2 regions of the Neobacillus sp. NPDC093182 genome follow, and region 1 is predicted to be linked to the other one. Evidence: riboswitches for the same ligand, from Rfam matches in the RefSeq annotation. Region 1 holds a riboswitch; the other holds the start of a gene.
What was found. Region 1 has a riboswitch for S-adenosylmethionine ahead of ACIQAA_RS05770 (sugar ABC transporter substrate-binding protein). Riboswitches for the same ligand answer to the same signal wherever they lie in the genome.
Positions count from the first base shown of each region.

Region 1 (4,907 bases):
GCTGCTTTCAAAGGTCTTAGGTTCTAATACTCGCATAATTTCTGCATTTACAATAATAAAAAGCAAGGTAAACAGAATGATTGTTCGATAACGATAGCGCGAGACTGTATGGAATAATTTTCGAAAAAAGAGCATTTTACCCCTCCCTTCCTTTTCTATCACTATAATTTCTACTTACGGCTCACTATTTCCTTTTTTTGAAAGAAAGGCACTATTATGGTCATGCCAAATTTTCATATTGACATATTACACAACAGGGTGTAATATTATTAATTGTGCTTTAGATTTTATGTAACTTGTAATAGATAGATAACGCAATGTAAGAATTTTTTCTGGCATTCTGCTTATGTTTTAAAAGTAAAACTTATTCACGCTGGATCGGCTTCGGAGCCGTAAGGACGTAAGAGAGGCAGGGCTTACGTCGTTTAGGTATAAAACCATCAGGTGGAAGAGTAACCGCGGCAAATTGGTCTTTTAATACCATTTATTATATATAAATACTTACCTTGCGATGGCTGACAATCAGAAACAACCATTCACAAGTTACAATAGTGGTCCATCTAGGATCAAAGCAAAAGAAGGCAGAGGATATGATTCCTCTGCCTTCGTCCAATTTTATTAATTATAACCTCACTCCCTTAATTTTCCGTACCACTTGATTGATAACTTCTGAAAAAACAAGACCAAATGCGATTGAGCCTGATAATAACGTTACTTTTGCAGCTAATGCCATGGCTTGAAAATAATCGTCCTCGACAAAATTCCTCATTGTATCATATGCCAGACCACCAGGAACTAATGGAATGATTCCCGCAACGCTAAAAATAATGACCGGTGTTTTATAGAATTTAGCTAACTCCTGACTGACTATCCCTACAAAAAGAGTGGCTCCAAGTGTGGCTAAAACAGAATCACCTGTATACTTTTCCGCTATATAATAAATAATCCATCCACCCATTCCAACAAGTCCGCATTTTACTAACGTCTCCTTCGGTGCATTAAAAATGACTCCGAAAGCAGCTGTTGCAATAAAGCTTGTGATTAATTGTCCAATGATATCCACATTAAGCCTCCATTTACAAAAAAGATAACACTACTGCTATTCCCGATCCGATAGCAAATGCTGTTAACAATGCTTCCGCACCTTTAGATAATCCCGAAACTAAATGTCCTGCCATTAAATCTCTTACCGCATTAGTGACTAAAAGACCAGGTACTAACGTCATGACGGACCCGATAATAATTTTATCCAGCTGCTGTCCTGCTCCTATTTTTACAAGGAAAAAGGATAGTAATCCAATAATGAATGAGGCCAAAAATTCCGAGAAAAACTTCACTGGTATGTAGCGGTGAATGTATAAAAAGCCGAAATATCCTACTCCTCCAGATAACATCGCTGGGATAAAATCAATCCACTCACCCATAAACATAATCATAAAACAGCCGCTGGCAATGGAGGCAGCCGCAACCTGAACCATAAACGGAAAGGTAACATTTAAGGCGTCAAGCTCTTTTAGAAGTGTTAAAGCTGATTCGAGATTTAATTCGCCGCTAGTAATCCTTCGTGAAATACTATTTACCATAGCTACCTTTTTCAAGTCAGTAGACCTTGTTGATATTCGTATCAACTTTGTTTTGGTTGGTTCAGTACCTTCAGCTGAAAAAATAATCCCTGTTGGAGTTACATAACTATGTGAATTTTCAATTCCAAAAGCAGCAGCGATCCTCATCATCGTATCCTCTACCCGATAGGTTTCTCCACCGCTTTGGAGCATTATTTTTCCGGCAAGCAAACATACTTCCATTATTTCATATGTACGTGTTTTTTCATTTTCCATCTAACCTTCACCACAATTACTCTTTCTTTTTATGATTTCCTAAGTTTAATCAAAAACTTTATTTTTATCAATAAAATAGACGCCAACCGTATAGGCAGGCGTCTATTTTATGTTATTTTTTATAATGTTCTTTTAACTTCTTCATCCATTCTTCTTCAAAGGCAGTTGATTGACCCCAGCCTGGAATAATATCAGCAAGGTTCACCATATTAACCGGTTCTGTTGACTTTTGAAGGTCTTCTTGTGAGATTAATGACGCTTCAAGATCAAATGTCTGCGGCGTTTCTTCACCTGCTAGTTTCTTTGCTAATAGTCTCATATTAACCGCACCAATGACCTTTGGATCCACTGCAGCAGTATACTTCCAAGCACTGCCTTTTCTTTGAATTTCTTGTAAATCCGCATTCGAAACATCGATACCATAAAGCTTAACTTCTTCTCTTCCAGCTTCCTTAAGTGCACGTGCAGCACCAATCGCAAAAGCATCCCATGTGGCAAAAATCGCATCCAGTTCACCTTTTGGATATTTGTTCAACATAGCCGCAACTGCATTCTGTGTTTGTACGCTTGTGTCAGCAGAAGCAACACCAAAACGCTCCACTTCCTTGATTCCTGGGTTCTTTTCTAAAACATCCTGGTAAACTTTATTCCTGCGAACCATTGGCGGGAATCCATCCACCCATAAATAAGCGATATTGGCTTCACCATTTGTTTCTTTCACTAATTGCTCTAATGCCAGCGTGGCCAACGCTTCATCATCCTGTGAAGTAAGCGTAACTCCATCCACTTTTGTCAGGTTCGCATTGGAGTCAAATGCAACAATGCTTTTTCCAGCATCGACGATTTTTTTGACATCATTGATAGTCGCATCATCGTCACCATGGGAAATAATAAATCCATCATAGTCTTGGTTTAAAGCTTGGTTAATTGCGTCATGAAATTTTGCTGTATCTCCATTCGCCGTAAACACATCTACTTTGAACCCTAGCGCTTCACCCTCTTGCTTGGCACCAGCTAGGAATTGGGCAGTATGATCGTCCCCGCCGATTTTTCGAATTACCTTAATTTTTGGCTGTTCCCCTTTTGCAAAACGCTCCGGAACTCCCTCAATTGTTGTATTTCCAGTTGCTTGCTTTGTTTCTCCTCCAGAAGCACAGCCTGTAAGCAATAGTGTTGCTGCAATCGCAGATACAAATGTGCTCTTAAAAAAATTCTTTTTCATGTTAAAAGCTCCCCTTTTTTGTTTTACGTGCGTTCCTACCAACGTTGCTCCTAGGAGGGTCTTTGAAAAAACAAAAAACCTCTCCAGAAAAGAGAGGTTTCATCACAAAATAAGGACTACTCCTCTCTTATCTCTCAAAACAATTCCTTGTTTTGCAGGATTTAGCACCAATTCCTTCCGGAACGGTTGCTGGGCGTCATCGGGCCAGTCCCTCTGCCACTCTTGATAAGAGAACGTATTATTTACTTGTTTAAAGTATTAAACTAAATTTAATCTCCTATTAACAATTTGTCAATAGTATTATCTAAATATTTTTAATTGAAAAACTTATTGGTAGTCATCACATTATCCTTTCCACTTGCCAAAAGATAGGTGTTTTACTTTCTTTAATTTGAAAATTCGGTATTATTATAGAAAAAAGCAGGGAGCTCCTGCTTTTTTTATTTGCTGATATTATTTTGGAGATTGGAAAAATCCAAATCCTGATAATAACTATTTTTAACTAAAATATTAGGACCAAGACATGACACAGCAGGACAATGACAACTCAATTCCTTAGCAATCGCAGAGGATTGCCAGTTTTCATACGCATCCGTCAGCTTGGTATTTTGAACATTCCCTAATGGCGGGGTATCACCAAAATCCGTTACGATTATATCTCCATTAAAAATGTTAACATTTAGTCGCGAACGGCCATCAGGATCATTTCTTACCGTTACATTTCTACTTTGAAAAAGTCTAGTTAACAGTTCTAAATCCTCTGTTTTATGGCTACATGCATAAAAAGGAAGCGTTCCAAAAAGCATCCATACATTTTCATCACGAACGTCTAATAAATGATGAATAGCTTCCCTAATTTCAATCAGGGATAACGTTTCCAGATTACTTGCAAAATCACTTGGATACATAGGGTGAATCTCATGCCGCTGACAGAGCATCTCATCGACAATTTGGCGATGTATTTTCTCCAGATGAGGTAATGTTCGTTTGTTAAGCATTGTTTCCGCGGATACCATTACACCAGCCTTCACTAATTCCCTGCTGTTTTCTATCATTCTAGTAAAATACTTTTCACGCTGCTTGTAATCAGGCTTGTTTGCCATCCTAGCAAATCCACCCTCAACAAAATCATCTGCCGTTCCCCAATTATGCGAGATATGTAAAACATCTAAATAAGGAATAATTAATTCATAGCGTGCTAAATCGAGTGTTAAATTCGAATTAATTTGCGTCCGAACACCGTTTTCATGAGCATACTTTAATATTGGCACCACGTAATTTTTTATAGAAGACAGGGAAAGCATCGGCTCGCCGCCTGTGATACTAAGCGACCGGAGGGTTGGAATTTCATTTAACCTATGCAAAAGCAAATCCACCGGAAGTGCTTCGGGGTCTTTTGTTTGAAGGGTGTACCCTACTGCACAATGCTCACAGCGCATATTACATAAGGTTGTAGTCGTGAATTCAATATTGGTAAGCTGAGGTTTTCCGTATTGCTTTATATCATTATAAGCTTCCCACGGATCATTTTCAGGGGTTATTTTTTTCAAATCGGACATAGTAAACTCCTTAAAATCAGTATTAGAAAAACCACTTCATTATAGCTGAAATATGGATATTATGGTAATTTAAAGTCTTTCAGAAAAACTTATGTTATTATTTAATCTATTATTCTATTCATGCATAATTTACTGTTCCTTTATTAAAGCTAAAGAGATAGTATTTTTTAAACAGTGGATGGTGATGTACATATGGAAATGCCACTCTTAAGTGAAGTCGAAAAGCTGGCTTTAAAGAAGGTAAAAGTCTTTAGACAAAGCCTGTTACGGTATATTTTAAGAGCTATG
Region 1 is NZ_JBIVOI010000002.1:235,889-240,795, forward strand. It holds gene ACIQAA_RS05755 (ion channel) at 1-135, opposite strand, end outside; gene ACIQAA_RS05760 (threonine/serine exporter family protein) at 623-1,063, opposite strand; gene ACIQAA_RS05765 (threonine/serine exporter family protein) at 1,077-1,838, opposite strand; gene ACIQAA_RS05770 (sugar ABC transporter substrate-binding protein) at 1,951-3,060, opposite strand; SAM riboswitch class I at 3,185-3,292, opposite strand; gene yfkAB (radical SAM/CxCxxxxC motif protein YfkAB) at 3,501-4,619, opposite strand; gene ACIQAA_RS05780 (formate/nitrite transporter family protein) at 4,812-4,907, shown strand, end outside.

Region 2 (4,907 bases), on a different contig from region 1:
AAAGGGTGATTGGCGGTACACCTGGAAAATATCCTGAACGATATAAAGAGCGAACTCCCCTTTATGAGCTCGAAAAGCTTTTAGCACCTGTTTTAATCATTCATGGAGTAAATGATCAGAATGTATCGGTAGAGCATGCCTACAGACTAGAAAGAAGACTCAAGATGTTAAATAAGCCGGTGGAGTGCTGGTACTTTGATGAGTTTACCCATTACTTTCCTCCCGTAGTAAACAGAAAAATCGTGAAAGATTTAACGAAGTGGATGAAATGTCAAATCAAAAGATGATAAAATAAAAGTAAGTCCAATCACAGAGGAGTTGGGTACATATGGGTATGCCTCTTGAGTTAAATACGATGATCGTAACAAAAGGCAGAGAAACAAGAATCGAAGAAAATCGTTTTGTTTTAGAAAAAGAAGGCTATCGACTTTATCCGATTGATATTCCCATTGACGTGAGAAAAACCATTGAAAGCGACACGAACGGGACAGCTGTCATTAAAAAAGTAGAATGGCAAGAAAACCGCACTTGGTTAACTTACCAATTAATTTCACTAAATTCTACAAATTAGTAAAGGCCCTTATCGAAATACGATAAGGGCTTTCTCTATTTAGGCAATTGGTCCGCCTTTTTCTTCAATTTCTGAATCAACTCTGGTGAATTTTTTAAAGTTTTCACGGAATTTAGCCGCTAAATCTTTTGCTTTCTTCTCATAGGCTTGTGGGTCATCCCAAGTTTTGCTTGGTTGAAGAACCTCATCAGGTACACCTGCAATATGGAGTGGAATATTTAGTCCAAAAATATCGTCTTTTACTGTTTCGACATTGTTTAGTTCCCCTTCAAGTGCAGCCTGAATCATTGCTCGTGTATAGGATAACTTCATGCGGCTCCCCACTCCGTATTCTCCGCCAGTCCAGCCAGTATTAACAAGAAAGACATTTGCATTATGCTCAAGAATCTTTTCACCAAGCATTTCTGCATAACGTGTTGCAGGTAAAGGCAGGAATGGTGCGCCAAAGCAGGTGGAGAAGGTCGCTTCTGGAGATGTAACACCACGCTCGGTTCCGGCTAACTTGGATGTATAACCACTCAAGAAATGATACATTGCCTGCTCTTTTGTTAACTTCGAGATTGGAGGCAATACCCCAAATGCATCGGCGGTTAAAAAGACAATGGTATTCGGGTGACCCGCAATGCTCGGTTCAACTATATTTTCAATGGCGTGCATCGGATAAGCAGCCCTTGTATTTTCAGTTAGAGTTGCATCGTCATAATCTGCAATTCTTGTATCGGGATTGAGAACAACATTTTCTAATACAGAACCAAAATGGATGGCATCAAAAATTTGCGGTTCTTTTTCCCTGGAAAGATTAATTGTTTTTGCATAGCATCCGCCTTCAATATTAAAAACGCCATTAGAAGACCAGCCATGTTCATCATCACCAATTAAACGGCGTTTGGGGTCTGCTGATAAAGTGGTTTTACCTGTCCCAGAAAGACCGAAGAACAGAGCAACATCACCTTCCACACCTATATTAGCAGAGCAGTGCATAGAGAAAATATTATTTTCAGGTAATAGGTAGTTCATGATTGAAAAAATCGACTTTTTCATTTCGCCAGCATATTCTGTTCCGCCGATTAATATCGTTCGTTTTTCGAATGAGATAATAATAAAGGTTTCAGACTTTGTTCCATCTACTACAGGATTTGCTTTAAAGTTTGGAGCAGAAATGACCGTGAAACCAGGTTTATGTGTCAGCAATTCTTCTTCACTAGGACGAATAAATAGTTGATGGGCGAATAGATTATGCCAAGCAAATTCATTCACAATTTGAATCGGCAATTGGGTCTTTTTATCAGCCCCTGCAAATCCTTTAAAAACAAAGATTTCATTTTTTTCTTTTAAGTATTCTAAAACTTTTTGATAGAGGTTATTAAAAACTTCTTCTGAAATGGGCTGATTTAAATTACCCCAATCAATTTTATCCTTAATGGATTCTTCCATTACAATAAATTTGTCTTGAGGAGATCTTCCAGTATATTTACCTGTTGATACACTGATCGCACCAGTTGAGGTTAGTTTTCCTTCATTTCTAGATAGTATTTTTTCCACTAATTGAGGAACAGACATTTGAATATGCACATGACTGTCTTCCAGCAATTGGTTTAATTCATTTGGGACATGTACTGAATTCATCAGAACGAACCTTCCTTTTCAAGTTTTTAATATTCGATATATTCATAAAAAGTATAACACATTTAATCGAATAGTCTATACTAATTGGTGAATTTGGGTTGTATTATTAAGTATAAATTTAAAATGGAAAAATTTCATATAATTATCCTTAATTTGCTAGCAAATTCATTGACAATGTTCGAGAGGTTCAAGTATGATACTAATTTGAACGGATACTCTCTTATCCTGAGCTGGTGGAGGGACAGGCCCTATGAAACCCAGCAACCTGCTTTATGAGAAGATGATTACGTAGTTATCATTTTCTCAAGTGCGAAGGTGCTAATCTGACGCAAGGTTTTGACCTTGAACGATAAGAGTGAAAGGACCGGAACAACCTTTCCTCATGTGGTAAGGTTTTTTGTTTTGTATAAGACCTTTTATCAAAAGAGCTGCTAATAAAAATCCTTTGTTTATTTCATACTAAGGGAATGAGTACCGTATCAATTTCAGTGGTTCTAGAAGTATACCTGTAACCTTCATATGAACCTTGATTTATCTCATAATATAGGAGGAAATCAGATGTCAACAAAACGTCGTTTGTTCACTTCTGAGTCAGTTACGGAAGGTCATCCAGATAAAATCTGTGACCAAATTTCTGATTCGATTCTAGATGCGATTTTAGCAAAGGATGCAAATGCTCGGGTTGCTGCTGAAACGTCCGTTACAACTGGATTAGTCTTAGTGGCAGGTGAAATCACTACATCTACTTACGTTGATATTCCAAAGATCGTTCGTGAAACAATTAAAGGAATTGGGTACAATCGTGCTAAGTATGGCTTTGATTCCGAAACATGTGGTGTTATTACCTCTATAGGTGAGCAGTCTCCAGACATTGCGATGGGGGTCGATCAGGCACTTGAAGCACGTGAAGGGCAAATGTCTGATGAAGAAATTGAAGCTATTGGGGCAGGAGACCAAGGTTTAATGTTTGGGTTTGCATGTAACGAAACGAAAGAACTAATGCCTCTACCAATTTCATTAGCTCACAAGCTTGCACGTCGTTTAACTGAGGTTCGTAAAGAGGAAATTCTTCCTTACCTGCGTCCGGATGGAAAGACACAAGTAACGGTAGAATACGATGAGAACGACAAACCTGTCCGTATTGATACGATTGTTATTTCAACACAGCACCATCCCGAAATTACGTTAGAGCAAATCCAACGTAATGTAAAAGAGTATGTTATTAATCCAGTTGTTCCGAAAGAACTAATTGATGAAAATACAAAGTATTTCATTAATCCTACAGGTCGTTTTGTTATCGGTGGACCTCAAGGGGATGCTGGTCTAACTGGACGTAAAATTATTGTTGATACGTATGGCGGATATGCTCGTCACGGCGGCGGCGCATTCTCTGGTAAAGATCCTACAAAAGTTGACCGTTCTGCAGCCTATGCAGCTCGTTATGTTGCGAAGAATATTGTAGCAGCAGGACTTGCAGATAAGGTTGAAGTGCAGCTTGCCTATGCAATTGGTGTTGCAAGACCTGTTTCCATTTCCATTGACACATTTGGGACTGGAAAAGTAAGCGAAGAAGTTTTAGTCAATCTAGTTAGTAAAAACTTTGACCTTCGCCCAGCTGGAATCATTAACATGTTAAATCTTCGTCGCCCAATCTATAAACAAACTGCAGCATATGGTCATTTCGGCCGTACAGATGTTGACCTTCCTTGGGAGCGTACAGATAAAGCAGACACATTACGTCAACAAGCAAATATTTAATTAAACCCAATGTACAGGGGAGTTGCATTTTTAATGTAACTCTCTTTTTGATTTCGTCGTCTAAGTTTAGGGCAATGTGTTTAGGTGAAAACTATTTGTACCTGAATTTTCCTACCTTTCACACTGACATTTTTATATGAATAGTGGTAGGATAGGAGAGTATGTTTTTTAAGTTTGGATATTTAGATTGGAGTAGGTGACGTACATAATGTGTGGTTTTATTGGTTGTGTACACGACAAGGCACAAAACTATCGTGATGATCAAAAACAACAATTCAAAAATATGAACGATATTATAACCCATCGTGGACCAGATGATGATGGCTTTTATTATGATGACCATATTCAATTCGGTTTTCGCCGCTTAAGCATTATTGATATTGAATGCGGGCATCAGCCATTAACGTATGAAAATGAGCGCTATTGGATTATCTTTAATGGTGAGGTATATAACTACCTAGAACTTCGTGAAGAATTGCTCAAAGAAGGCTTACAGTTTGCAACAAACTCTGATACAGAAGTTATTATTGCTCTATATAGCCAATTGAAAGAGAAGGCTGTTGAAAAACTGCGCGGGATGTTCGCCTTTACGATATGGGATAAACAAGAACAAATTGTATTTGGTGCAAGAGATCCTTTCGGGATTAAACCGTACTTCTATTTTGAGGATGGAGAAAGAACATTCTTTGCATCCGAGAAGAAGAGTATCCTTCTAGCTCTAGAGAACGATGTTTTAGATTATGATTCCCTACAGCACTATTTAACGTATCAGTTTGTACCTGAGCCAAACACGATGTCAAAAGGCATTCATAAGTTAGAACCGGGACATTATTTTACCAAGAAGATTGGCTCTCCAATGGAAATTAAAAGATATTGGAAGGCAAGTTTTAACCCGGTACAGAAAGCAGAATCAGCATTTATTAAAGAAATTCAAGACGTGTTAATCGATTCA
Region 2 is NZ_JBIVOI010000001.1:841,697-846,603, reverse strand. It holds gene ACIQAA_RS04405 (alpha/beta hydrolase family protein) at 1-287, shown strand, start outside; gene ACIQAA_RS04400 (DUF2584 domain-containing protein) at 329-571, shown strand; gene pckA (phosphoenolpyruvate carboxykinase (ATP)) at 611-2,197, opposite strand; SAM riboswitch class I at 2,415-2,553, shown strand; gene metK (methionine adenosyltransferase) at 2,756-3,955, shown strand; gene asnB (asparagine synthase (glutamine-hydrolyzing)) at 4,164-4,907, shown strand, end outside.
Region 2: linked by a shared signal. The riboswitch ahead of metK (methionine adenosyltransferase) and the one ahead of ACIQAA_RS05770 (sugar ABC transporter substrate-binding protein) in region 1 are both predicted to bind S-adenosylmethionine.